4 regions of the Nonomuraea sp. LPB2021202275-12-8 genome follow, and region 1 is predicted to be linked to each of the others. Evidence: riboswitches for the same ligand, from Rfam matches in the RefSeq annotation. Region 1 holds a riboswitch; each other region holds the start of a gene.

Region 1 (3,050 bases):
GGCGACGAAGAGAGCCACCATGATCAGGTTGATCAGGAAGTACACGACGCCGAAGATGACGCCGTCGATCAGACGGGCCACCAGCCGCTGCCACCACTCCGCGAGCGGAGCCGGCGCACCGGGCGGCTGCAGGCCGACCGGCTGGCCGTAGGACTGCCCGTAGGCAGGCTGGCCGTAGCCGGGCTGAGGCTGCTGACCATAGCCGGGCTGCCCGTACTGGGGCTGCTGCTGGGCGTAGCCCTGCTGGCCGTAACCCTGCTGCTGGCCGTAGCCGGGCTGGGACTGCTGGCCGTACTGGGGCTGCTGACCGTACTGCTGGCCCGAACCCTGCTGCTGGCCGTACTGCGGCTGCTGCCCGTAGCCCTGCTGCCCGGACGCGGGCTGCTGGCCGTAACCCTGCTGCTGGCCGTAGTCCGGCTGGGAGCCGGGCTGCTGGCCGTAACCCTGCTGCTGGCCGTAGTCCGGCTGAGAGCCGGGCTGCTGCCCGTAGCCGGGCTGGGACTGCTGGCCGTAGCCCTGCTGGCCGTAACCCTGCTGCTGGCCGTAGTCCGGCTGGGACCCCGGCTGCTGGCCGTAACCCGGCTGGCCGTACTGGGGCTGCTGACCATACTGGGGCTGCTGACCGTACTGCTGGCCCGAACCCTGCTGCTGGCCGTACTGCTGTTGCTGGCCGTACTGCTGCTGGCCGTACTGGGGCTGCTGACCGTAGGGGTCGTCGGCCCGGTAGCCGACGACGGTCACATCGGGGTCGGGCTCGCCCTGCTGGCGTCCCGTGCTCTGTCCGTATTCAGGATTCCCGTGCGGCGAGTTCTCGCCGGAGTCGTCCTGAGGATACGGCGGCTGTCCTGTGCTCACCGTGTCACCTCGCTTCGAGTGCGCATGTGGCACGTGTCAGGGCACATGCCTGTCGTGGCCCAACGTATCGACATAGGTATCAACAATCACCTTTCCTGTCAGTCAAGGCCCGCGTCACCCGATGCCAAGTGAAGCAGCATGCGCGTGTTGCCCAGGGTGTTCGGCTTGACGTGCTCCAGGTCCAGAAACTCGGCCACGCCCTCGTCGTAGGAGGCCAGCAGCTCGGCGTAGACCTCGGGGGAGACAGGGGTGCCCTGGATGGAGCGGAATCCATGCCTGGCGAAGAAATCGACCTCAAAAGTCAAGCAGAATACACGGCGCAGTCCCAGCCCTCTAGCGGTCCCGATGAGAGCCGAGACGATCCGGTGCCCGATTCCCAGCCCTCGGACATCGGGGTGCACGGCCACGGTGCGGATCTCGGCCAGGTCCTCCCAGAGCACGTGCAGGGCGCCGCAGCCGACGACCTCTCCCGCGCGCTCGGCGACCCAGAACTCCTGCACGTCCTCGTACAGGGTGACCGTGGCCTTCTCCAGGAGCCGCGGGCCGGCGCCGGCATAGGTGTCGACCAGAAGCCTGATGATCCGGACGTCCGGAGTTCTGGCACGCCGGACGAGGATCTCGGTCTCGGGGACGGTGAGTTCGGCGACCTGCTCCATGGCCATCCAGGGTACAGACCTCATTACGGCTCAGCCCTAACTCTCGCCTCTCCCCCATCCTGTGACATGTCGTGGTCGTACGAGCACGCTAGGGATTGTACGAATCCTACAGCTCCACCTCCGGTGAACTCAGGCCAAAGGGGACAAAAAGTGTTTTCTGTACGGGGCGTCACGAGATCACCTTGTGACCCTTCAGTTGTGAAACCTCTACAGACTCGGCAGTTCCGGTTGAGCAGGAACCAGGAGTGCATTAGTGTCCAGCGACGATGTCCCGCGCGATTCTCGTGCGGACGCGCCCAATCCCCGAAGGGGAACCGGGGACCCGCCGGCGGCGCCCGCACCGCGTCGCCAGGGGTGAATCCGAGCCTCGGCTCGGTAGGGCTGCTCCGGCCCGAACCCGTCAGCTAACCCGGTAGGCGTCGATGGAAGGAGCTTGGTTGGTGAAGCGCACGCGTGACCGCAGAGGGAGCGCGGCGGGCAGGCATGCCCGCCCCGCGGAACGGCCCGGCCGTTCCCGCCGGTTAGGCGTCGTCGGCGTGACGGTCGCCGCGCTGCTCCTGGCCCTCCCCCTCGGTTCCGCCTCCGCCGACCCCGAGCCCTCCCTCAAGGAACTCTCCAAGCAGGTCGAGGCGATGCACGTCGAGATCGAGACGCTGACCGAGGACTACAACGGGCAGCGGGAGAAGCTGAAGACGGCCAAGAAGGCCGTCGAGAACGCCCAGAAGACGCTGGCCGCCAGCGAGGCCGAGCTGAACGCCAAGCGATCCAAGGCGATGCGCCTGGCCGAGAACGAGTACATCACCGGTGGCCTCAACACCGCCCTCACCTTCACCACCTCCAAGGACCCCGACGGCTTCCTCGACAGGGCCGCGACCACCTACGCGGTCAAGCAGCAGCAGGGCGAGGACGTCATCCAGCTCACCAAGGCCATGGAGACCGCCGAGCGCGCCAGGGCCGGGGCCAAGGCCCGCATCGACGAGGTGACGGAGATCGTCGAGAAGCTCGACACCAAGCGGGACAAGATCGTCAAGCTCGTCACCAAGGTGGAGAGCAACCTCTTCCAGCGCGCGCTCGGCGAAGCCGGCCGCCCCGGCACCCGTGCCGTCCGCGTCAGTCTGCCGATCTCCGGAGCCGGCAAGGCCGCGCAGGCCGCCAGGTGGGCCCTCACCCAGCAGCTCAAGCCCTACATCTGGGGCGCCGAAGGCCCGCGCGGCTACGACTGCTCCGGTCTGGTGATGGCGGCCTATCAGCGCGTGGGGATCTCACTGCCGCACTACACCGGTGACCAGTGGACCGCGGGCAGGCACATCTCCAGGGAGGAGCTTCGCCCCGGCGACCTGGTCTTCTTCTACAACGACCTGCACCACGTGGGCATCTATCTCGGCGGCGGCATGATGGTGCACGCGCCGCAGACAGGTGACGTGGTGCGGATCGCCTCCATCGCCCGGCGCCCCTACGCCGGAGCCGTCCGCATCGCCGACTAGATCAGCTGACGCCGTGCGGCCCAGGCCACCGCCTCGATCGCGGTGGCCACTCCGA
Region 2 (3,050 bases), on a different contig from region 1:
TGACCGTCGACTCCGCGATCCCGGCCGAGGTGCTGGAGCAGATCGGCTCGGAGATCGGCGCCGAGAGCGGCCGCTCGGTCGACCTCGAGGACTGACTCCTCGGAAAGTCCGCTTCGAAGGGCCGCCTCCGGATGCCTCCGGCGGCGACCCTTTCGCTGTCTCAGAATGCGAGATAGTAGGACATCCAACGAGACAGCCCGGCTACCGCCAGGTAGTCTGGCGAACGATGCGCCAGGTTCTCGTACTTATTACCTGCCGCGGCGGGGCCTGTTAGGGCAGGTCGGCGACCCGTCGCGGTGAGCGGCGAGCCGTCGGCCGGTAAGTCCCTTCGTGCGGTCCGTGATCCGGACCCCGAGATCAGGCCCGGTCGGATTCGCGACCGGGATCCGACTTCACCTTCCCGACGCCTCGCGAAATGAGCTGAGTCCCATGTACGAGATGTATTCCTGGAACGGCGCCGACGAGCACGAGGACGAGGCGGCCCAGGCGCTGCAGACGGCGCTGGACCGCCGCGACAACGGCGGCGTCCCTCAGAACTCCAGCCGGTAGAAGGCCGCTGCCCGGGCCATCCCGGGCACCAGCTTCATCAGGCGAGCCGCCGCGCGGAAACCCGGCGGCAACCCGGGTCCGGTCAGGTCGAGCGCGCTCAGCATGGTCACGCAGCGCAGCTTCGGATGGATCGACAGCAGGTGCTCGGGGCCGTCGACGGCCCAGTGCATCCTGGCCTTCGCCCTGCGCACCGGCGTGTTGAGCACCTGCAGCCTGAGCCCGAGCCTGCTCAGGGCGTCGAACACGAGCTGCCCGCCGGCGAACCGGTCCACGATCCGCCGGACGAGCTCCCGGCCACCCGCCTCGTCGAGGTAGTAGAACAGCCCCTCGGCGATCACCAGCACCTGCCTGCCGTCGCCCGGCACCTGGTCCAGCCAGGCCAGGTCGGTGACCGACGAGCCGATCATCGTGTAGCCGGGCCGCTGCGGGAACAGGCGCCGGCGCAGCTCCACGACGTCCGGGTAGTCCACGTCGTACCAGTCGACGGTGGGCGGCGGGTCCAGCCGGTGGACGCGGGTGTCCAGGCCGCAGCCCAGGTGCAGCACCACCGCGTCCGGATGCGCGGCGAGGAAGCCGGTCGCCCACTCGTCCATGAACCGGGCCCGGAACGCCACCGAGGCGGCGCTGCGGCGGGTGATGCCCGTCTCAGTGAAGTCGTGGTCGATCCGCTCGATCGCCTGGACGGCCATGTCGTCGCCCAGGATCGGCTCCGGTGACCGCGCGTCCAGGGCCCTGCCGTACAGGGTGGCCAGGAGAGTCGCCTTCTCCTTGGTGAGATGCACCTTCTCGGCTGCCATGCCTCACACGCTACGTGTCACAGGGTGCTTGCGGTGGGCATGGCCGGGATCAAGGCGGGCTTCGAGGCCTGGCGCACGCCCTTGGGGTCGGGCCGTACCGCGCCCACGAAGGCGTCGCGGCGCCAGGCGGACAGGCGTTCCTCCTTGACGACGTCGCCGCTGTGCGGGGCGTGGACCATGTGGCCCGGTTTGGAGATCATGCCGACGTGGCCGAGGCCGCTGAAGAAGACCAGGTCGCCGGGCTTGAGGTCGTCCCAGGCGATCTTCCTGCCGAAGGCCGAGTACTGCTGGGCGGCCGTGCGCGGCAGCTTCACGCCGGCGCTTTCGTACGCCCTGAGCATGAGGCCGGAGCAGTCGTAGCCGCGCTCGCTCGTCCCGCCCCAGACGTACGGGATGCCGCGCTTGTCCATGGCGAAGGACAGGGCGGCCTTCCAGGCGGGCTGGGGGCGGCTGCGCTTGCGGATCTTCTCGACCTGGGCGGCGGTGAGGGTGACGCTCTTGGGGGTTTCGGCCGCGTGGGGGATTTCGGCGGCCTGGGGGGTTTCGGCGGTGCGGGGGGTTTCAGCGGTTTGGGGGGTTTCGGGGGTGTCCGCAGGGTCCGCGCTCGCCGGCAGTTGGGCGGCGGCGAGTACGAGACCCGTGGTGGCGAGGAGAATGGCGATGCGAGACAGGGGACTGTCCTTCCATACGGCCGGCCGGGTTAGCTGACGGGCTCGGGCTTGGAAGGCGCCCTACGGCGTTGATGCCGATTCGCCCCAGGTTGGGGTGGGTCCCCGGCTCCACACAGTGCTGTGTGGATTAGGCTGGGGGAACTCTAACGAAACGGTCAAATCCCCGCAAATAGGACAAAGGTAAAATGTCCGGCCCGTGAGATCATGTGTTCGTCAGCCGAGACGAGCCGGTAAGGTACGCCCATGGAGTCGCGCAACATTCGTCTGGCAGTCATCCCCGGTGACGGCATCGGCACCGAGGTCGTGGCCGAGGGGCTGAAGGTCCTCGATGCGGTCGGGACCAAGATCGAGGCCACCCGTTACGACCTGGGCGCCGCCCGATACCACCGCACCGGCGAGACGCTGCCCGACGCCGTGCTGCAGGAGCTGCGCGGCTATGACGCGATCCTGCTCGGCGCCGTCGGCGACCCCAGCGTGCCGCCGGGAATCCTGGAGCGCGACCTGCTGCTGCGCATCCGCTTCGAGTTCGACCACTACGTCAACCTGCGCCCGGTCAAGCTCTTCCCCGGCGTGGAGACGCCCCTCGCCGACACCCCGGCCGAGGACATCGACATGGTCGTCATCCGCGAGGGCACCGAGGGTCTCTACGCCGGCACCGGTGGCACCATGCGCCGTGGCACCCCGCACGAGATCGCCACCCAGGAGTCGCTCAACACCGCCTACGGTGTCGAGCGCGTGGTGCGCTACGCCTTCGACAAGGCGATGTCGCGCCCCCGCAAGAAGCTGACCCTGGTCCACAAGACCAACGTGCTGACCTTCGCCGGAGACCTCTGGCAGCGCACCGTCGACCGCGTGGCCGAGGAATACCCCGAGGTCACCACCGACTACAGCCACATCGACGCCGCCTCGATGTTCTTCGTGTCCCAGCCCGAGAGGTTCGACGTCGTCGTCACCGACAACCTCTTCGGTGACATCATCACCGATCTGGGAGCGGCCATCGCCGGGGGCATCGGCCTGGCCGCCAGCGGCAACA
Region 3 (3,050 bases), on a different contig from region 1:
CGCCTTCCCCTGTGACGAAGGGCTGTCACTGGTTCTCCTGATGCCGCCGGTCGAGCGGGCCGCGGACTTCCGGGGCAACCTGGAGGCGGAGTTCGACCGGACCGTCGGCCTGGTGCCGGGGCTCGCCACGCGCCTGGAGGGCTGCACGAGGACCACGAAGATCGTCAGTTCCGCCGAGTACCCGTCCTACTTCCGCCGCTCGTCCGGGCCCGGCTGGGTCCTGGCCGGCGACGCCGGGCACTTCAAGGACCCGGTCACGGCGCAGGGGATCCGCGACGCCGTGCGGTTCGCCCGCCTGCTTGGCGAGAGCGTCGCCGGCGCCCTGGACGACCCTGCGGCGCTCGACCGCGCCACCCGGGCATGGGAGCGCTCGCGCGACGAGCAGTGCGTGCACACCTATCACTGGACGAACCTGCTCGGGCGCGGAGACGGCCTGGCGCACGTCCAGTTCGAACTGCTGCGTGCGCTGACCGAAGGGCCTGGCGGCGTGCGCCGCGTCCTCGACGTCTACTCCCGGATCCGGGACCCGCGTGAAACCCTCGCCCTGCCCGGTCTGCTCCGGGCGACCGTGCGCGCGCTCCGGCACGGCCATCGGGCACGTCCGGCGGTCCTGAGGGGCGCGCGCGACGCCCTGCTCGAACTGGCCGGGCACCGCAGGAGGCCAGAAGGCTTCTGACCGGCCGTCTCAGCTGATCCTGACGCCGGAATTCCGGGTCCGCCGGAAGGGGGCAAAGGTAAAGAATCGGGCCGCGAATGCCTATGGCACAGGGCATCCCGTTAGGGAGTCAGGGGCGTCACTTGCATCGTTCTATGCCGTTCGCTTACCTTTGAGTCATCCGCGGTGCACGCTTGGGTTTAACGATATGCCAGCGTGGCCGTTCAATCGCCGAGACCACGTCCCATCTGCGAGAACGTTCGTCCGCAGAGGCCGTGGCCGCCGAATCCGCGAAATCGCGAAACCGGGGACCCATTCATTTCTGGGGTGAATCGGTTCGCTCTCTCCTGAGCGTTCCGTAGGGCACTTCCACGCCCGAACCCGTCAGCTAACCCGGTAGGCGGCATGGAAGCAAGGAGCACCCCCAGAATGGCCAAGAACATCCTCAACCGCGCCCATATCCGGTCCAACGTCGCCCGCTTCGCTGTCGGGCTGAGTGTCGCGGCCGGAGCGGCCATCGTCGGCACGCCCGCCTTCGCGGCGGACCACCCGGCGCAGACCAACCCCGCGCAGTCCCAGAACGTCGCCGCGGCCCAGACCAAGAACACCCAGATCAGCACGCAGACCGTGCTGAAGGTGGCCGAGTCCCAGATCGGCGTGAAGGAGAACGCCGCCGGTGGCGGCACGCCGTACCACAGCTGGTACATGTCCTCCCCGCGCGCGAGCGAGACGCTGGCCCGCGACGGCGGCGGCAGCCCGCAGCTGTACGCCAACGCCCCGTGGTGCGCCATGTTCGTCTCCTGGGTCGGCGAGAAGGCCGGCGCCCGGACCTCCATGGGCTGGGACGCCTACACCGTCACCTACGCCGACTGGTTCAAGGCCAACCAGCACTGGGGCACCCAGGCCAAGCCCGGCTCGGTCGTCTTCTACGACTGGAACGGCGGCAAGAGCACCAGCGGCATCGACCACGTCGGCCTGGTCAAGCACGACAACGGCAACGGCACGATCACCACGATCGAGGGCAACACCGGCAACGGCAAGGTCGAGGAGCGAGTCCGGCCCACGTCCCAGGTCGTCGGCTACGGCTACCCCGAGTACAAGGCCTGACGCCTCCCGGCCTCACCACCATGAGGCCGACGCCCGCCGGCTGAGTAGGCTGCCGGACGTGGCGAGCCCGGCGCGGGCGCGCCGCGACCCGGACGGGCCCCGCTCGGGGCCCGCTCGCTCGACAGGAAGGCGCTCATGCACCTCGTCCGATGCTCTCGTTCCTCCCGCTGGGCGGTGCGCGCCGAGGGCGCCGATTCCGCGCTGCCCGCAGGCTTCTCGCTGGGCGAGGCGCTGTCCGCCGACCTCGGCCACTTCCGTGAGCTGCTCGACCGCGCCTCCGAGCCACTCGACGAGGTGACGCCCGCCGCGCCCGTCGACGCCGACACCGAGGTGTGGGCGGCCGGGGTCACCTACCGGCTCTCCCGCGAGGCCAGAGTCGAGGAGAGCACCGAACCCGACATCTACCAGCGGGTCTACGACGCCGAGCGGCCTGAGCTGTTCTTCAAGTCGATCGGCAGGCGGGTGCGCGGCCACGGCCAGTCCATCGGCGTGCGGCCCGACTCCACCTGGGACGTCCCCGAGCCCGAGCTGGCCGTGGTGGTCACGGCCAGCGGCGAGATCGCCGGCTACACCGTCTGCGACGACGTCAGCTCCCGCTCGATCGAGGGCGAGAACCCGCTCTACCTGCCACAGGCCAAGATGTACGCGGGCGCCACCGCGCTCGGGCCCGGCATCCGCCCCGCCTGGGAGGTGCCCGACCCGTACGACCTGGCGATCGAGATGTCGATCTCGCGTGGCGGCGTGGTCGCGTGGTCGGGCGCGGCGAGCACCTCCCAGCTCCACCGCCGCCTCGACGACCTGGTCGGCCACCTGTTCCGCGCGGACCGCCACCCGCAGGGCGTGATCCTGTCCACCGGCACCTGCCTGGTTCCCGGCCAGGAGTTCACCCTGACGCCGGGCGACCAGGTGGAGATCCGCATCGAGGGGATCGGAACCCTCGCCAACGACGTGCTGCCCGCGCTGGAGATCGCCTGACGGCGCTCGCGCCTGATGTGGGTCAGCGGGTGGCCGGGATGCCGCCCGCCGCCCGCTCGTCCGTGACGCCGTAGGTGGCCGCCCTGAACAGGAACGAGGCCCACGAGCGGTGGGGCCGCCACGCCTCGGCCAGCTTCCGGTACGCGGCCGGCGGCGCGTCCTCCGGCAGCCCGTACGCCTCGCGCAGGATCGCGAACAGGCGCGGCTCGTCTCCCGGAAACGCGTCCGGCGCGCCCGCGCCGCGGATCAGGATCAGTCCCGCCGAGAACGGCCCCACACCGGGCAGGGCACGCAGGTCGGCCAGGGCCTCCTC
Region 4 (3,050 bases), on a different contig from region 1:
GGAGCGTGCGGTGTCCCCAGGTCTGGTAACCGAACATCACGACCCGCATGGTGTCTCCTTGTCGAGGGGATCCGATCAGGTTAGGCTCACCTTAATTAGGCCAGGCTAACCTAATTCAGGTCGGTCATCCACCCCGGAATCGGCCGCCAGGAAGGCACTACATGTCCTCTTCGGATCAGCACGTCCACGACCTCATAGGCATCGGCTTCGGGCCGTCCAACCTCGCCCTGGCGATCGCGCTGCGCGAGCACCAGGCGAGGACGGGCGAGGTGATCGACGCCGTGTTCCTCGAGAAGCAGCATGCCTTCGGGTGGCACCGGGGCATGCTGCTGGAAGGGACCACCATGCAGGTGTCCTTCCTCAAGGACCTGGTCACCATGCGGAACCCGGGGAGCGAGTTCAGCTTCCTCAGCTATCTGCAGGACAAGGGGCGGCTGCTGGACTTCATCAACCACAAGACGATGTTCCCGTCCCGGCTGGAGTTCCACGACTACCTCGAATGGGCGGCCGCCCCCTTCGCCGACCAGGTGGCGTACGGGTCCGAGGTGGTCATGGTCACCCCGGTGACCGTGGACGGAGCGGTGGATTTCCTGGACGTGGTCGTCCGCCAGAGTGACGGCACGCTGACCACCCGGCGCACCCGCGACCTGGTCGTCGCCGCCGGGCTCGAACCGGTCCTGCCGGAGGGCGTGGTGAGCGGCGAGCGGATCTGGCACAGCGACGAGTTACTGGACAGGCTGCCCGAGCTGCGGGATCCGCGCCGGCTCGTCGTGGTCGGAGCCGGGCAGAGCGCCGCCGAGGTGACCGACCACCTGCACGCCGTCTTCCACGACGCGGAGGTGTGCGCCGTCTTCGCCAAGTACGGCTACACCCCCGCCGACGACAGTTCCTTCGCCAACCGCATCTTCGACCCGGTGGCCGTCGACCACTTCTACACCGCGCCCGACGAGGTCAAGTCGCGGCTGCGCGCCTACCATGCCTCCACCAACTACTCGGTGGTCGACCTGGAGGTCATCGACGGCCTGTACCGCCGCCACTACCAGGAGAAGGTGCTGGGCAAGGAGCGCCTGCGCATCCTCAACGCCTCCCGGCTCGTCGACGTCGACAAGGACGAGGCGGGCGTGCGCGCCACCGTGGAGTTCCTGCCCACCGGTGAGCGCACCCTGCTGGACGCCGACGTCATCGTCTTCGCCACCGGCTACCGGCCGGCCGACCCGCTCACCCTGCTCGGCGCGATCGGCGAGCACTGCGACCGGCTGCCCGGCGGCGGCGTGCGCATCGGCCGCGACTACCGCGTCGCGACCCCACGGGCGGTGCGCTGCGGCATCTACGTCCAGGGAGCCACCGAGCACACCCACGGCCTCACCTCCACCCTGCTGTCCAACACCGCGGTCCGGGTGGGGGAGATCGTCCAGTCGATGGCCGACCGGCTCCGCCGCGGCACCTACGCCATGTCGCGCTGAGCCGCGTCGTGGTGGCGGCCGATCGGGATGACCGGCGGAGTCACGCCGACGGGGTCGGCCGTCGCCACGCAACGCCCGCGAAGACGTCCTCGACGAGGTCGGTCTATCGGCGCGCCTGGTCGAGGTCGTGCGGCGCCATGACGACCGTGCGGGCCTTTGCCAAATTTTACCGAGCGCGAAAACCCCGGCGGGTACGGGGTTTCGGGGGCAGGTAAGGCTCAGTCAGGCCATCTGTAAGGTTTGCCTACTTGTGCACTTATGGGGCTGTATATACCTTTTGCCTCATCGTGGCACACGGATCGGGCTCCCCTCGCCCATCCGTTGCCCATTCGTTGACCGGACCGTGCGCTGTCCTGGCGAGCCCCCTCCTCGGGACGGCGCACGGCCGCCGAGTCCGCATCTCGCGGAGCCGGGGACCCAAGTTTCTGGGGTGAATCGGACGCCTTGCGTCCGTAGGGCACTTCCACGCCCGAACCCGTCAGCTAACCCGGTAGGCGGCATGGAAGCAAGGAGTCAATTCCCTCATGCCCGAGCCTCGGCTCGCCGCCCTTTCCCCCAGGCGCCTGCTGAACCTCCCCGGCTACGCCATCGCCGGTGCGATCCTGGCGGCGGTCGCCCTGACCGGCCCCGCGTACGCCGTCGACCATCCGCCGGCTCACCAAGGCCGCGAACAGGTCCCGCTCACCTACGGCCAGGACGTCTCCAACTACCAGCCCCAGCACGACTGGAACGCCAGCCCCGCCAAGTTCGGCATCATCAAGGCGACCGAGGGCGTGAGCTTCCGCGACGGCACCTTCGCCCGGCACTGGCGGGAGCTGGACAAGAAAGGCATCGTGCGCGGCGCCTACCACTACGGTCACCCCGGCAACGATCCCGTCGCCGAAGCCGACCACTTCCTGTCCGTGGTGAACGCCCAGCCCGGCAAGCGCGGTGACCTGCTGGTGCTGGACCTGGAGACCACCGACGGCCTGTCCGTCGAACAGGTCAACAACTGGGCCAGGACCTGGCTGTCCTACGTCGAGGACACGACCGGCATCACCCCGATGTTCTACAGCGGATGGAACTTCGCCGACACCTACGGCAGGGGACTGGCCGAATATCCCCTCTGGGTGGCCCACTACAGCAAGCCCAAGGGCACCGTCACCCCGCCCGCGGACTGGAAGTACTGGACCATCCACCAGTACTCCGACACCCCCGTCGACCAGAACGTCTCCTCGCTCACCCCCGACGGGCTGCGCGCCCTCGGCCGGCGCTGAGGCGAGCTATGGTCGTAGTTCAGCCCTTTCGGCAGCGGAGATCCGCAGCATACGCAGACACCTGGCACGACCGCCCACGCAGCCAACTTCCGGCAGGCGCACGCCTGGGCATGCTCTCAGGCGAAGTGCATGACGATGGCCAGCCCGATGAGGTGCATGGCTGCCACCGCGGTGAGCAGTGCGATGAACACGAACTTGGCCGGGCCATGCTCGAAGTGCCTGCCCTCCTTCAGCGGAGGCAGCTTCGCTACGCGCTCGGCGATGCGGTCCTCGATCGGCTTGCGATGAAACATGAGGTGTCCCTCCCCGAAGGGCCCGGCCACAGTCGATT

What was found. Region 1 has a riboswitch for cyclic di-AMP ahead of V5E28_RS15045 (NlpC/P60 family protein). Riboswitches for the same ligand answer to the same signal wherever they lie in the genome.
Region 2: linked by a shared signal. The riboswitch ahead of V5E28_RS09160 (C40 family peptidase) and the one ahead of V5E28_RS15045 (NlpC/P60 family protein) in region 1 are both predicted to bind cyclic di-AMP.
Region 3: linked by a shared signal. The riboswitch ahead of V5E28_RS05840 (CHAP domain-containing protein) and the one ahead of V5E28_RS15045 (NlpC/P60 family protein) in region 1 are both predicted to bind cyclic di-AMP.
Region 4: linked by a shared signal. The riboswitch ahead of V5E28_RS36465 (glycoside hydrolase family 25 protein) and the one ahead of V5E28_RS15045 (NlpC/P60 family protein) in region 1 are both predicted to bind cyclic di-AMP.

Annotation. Positions count from the first base shown of each region.
Region 1 covers NZ_JBAHWD010000006.1:396,780-399,829, forward strand. Annotated here, with positions in the region: gene V5E28_RS15035 (RDD family protein) at 1-855, opposite strand, end outside; gene V5E28_RS15040 (amino-acid N-acetyltransferase) at 954-1,511, opposite strand; cyclic di-AMP (ydaO/yuaA leader) riboswitch at 1,795-1,945, shown strand; gene V5E28_RS15045 (NlpC/P60 family protein) at 1,952-2,995, shown strand; gene V5E28_RS15050 (LuxR C-terminal-related transcriptional regulator) at 2,992-3,050, opposite strand, start outside.
Region 2 covers NZ_JBAHWD010000004.1:138,188-141,237, forward strand. Annotated here, with positions in the region: gene serA (phosphoglycerate dehydrogenase) at 1-95, shown strand, start outside; gene V5E28_RS09155 (class I SAM-dependent methyltransferase) at 531-1,346, opposite strand; gene V5E28_RS09160 (C40 family peptidase) at 1,364-1,756, opposite strand; cyclic di-AMP (ydaO/yuaA leader) riboswitch at 2,021-2,161, opposite strand; gene V5E28_RS09165 (3-isopropylmalate dehydrogenase) at 2,261-3,050, shown strand, end outside.
Region 3 covers NZ_JBAHWD010000002.1:429,995-433,044, forward strand. Annotated here, with positions in the region: gene V5E28_RS05835 (NAD(P)/FAD-dependent oxidoreductase) at 1-676, shown strand, start outside; cyclic di-AMP (ydaO/yuaA leader) riboswitch at 926-1,073, shown strand; gene V5E28_RS05840 (CHAP domain-containing protein) at 1,085-1,762, shown strand; gene V5E28_RS05845 (fumarylacetoacetate hydrolase family protein) at 1,898-2,737, shown strand; gene V5E28_RS05850 (DNA-3-methyladenine glycosylase family protein) at 2,760-3,050, opposite strand, start outside.
Region 4 covers NZ_JBAHWD010000029.1:59,575-62,624, forward strand. Annotated here, with positions in the region: gene V5E28_RS36455 (methionyl-tRNA formyltransferase) at 1-49, opposite strand, end outside; gene V5E28_RS36460 (lysine N(6)-hydroxylase/L-ornithine N(5)-oxygenase family protein) at 162-1,463, shown strand; cyclic di-AMP (ydaO/yuaA leader) riboswitch at 1,840-1,975, shown strand; gene V5E28_RS36465 (glycoside hydrolase family 25 protein) at 1,988-2,719, shown strand; gene V5E28_RS36470 (hypothetical protein) at 2,836-3,012, opposite strand.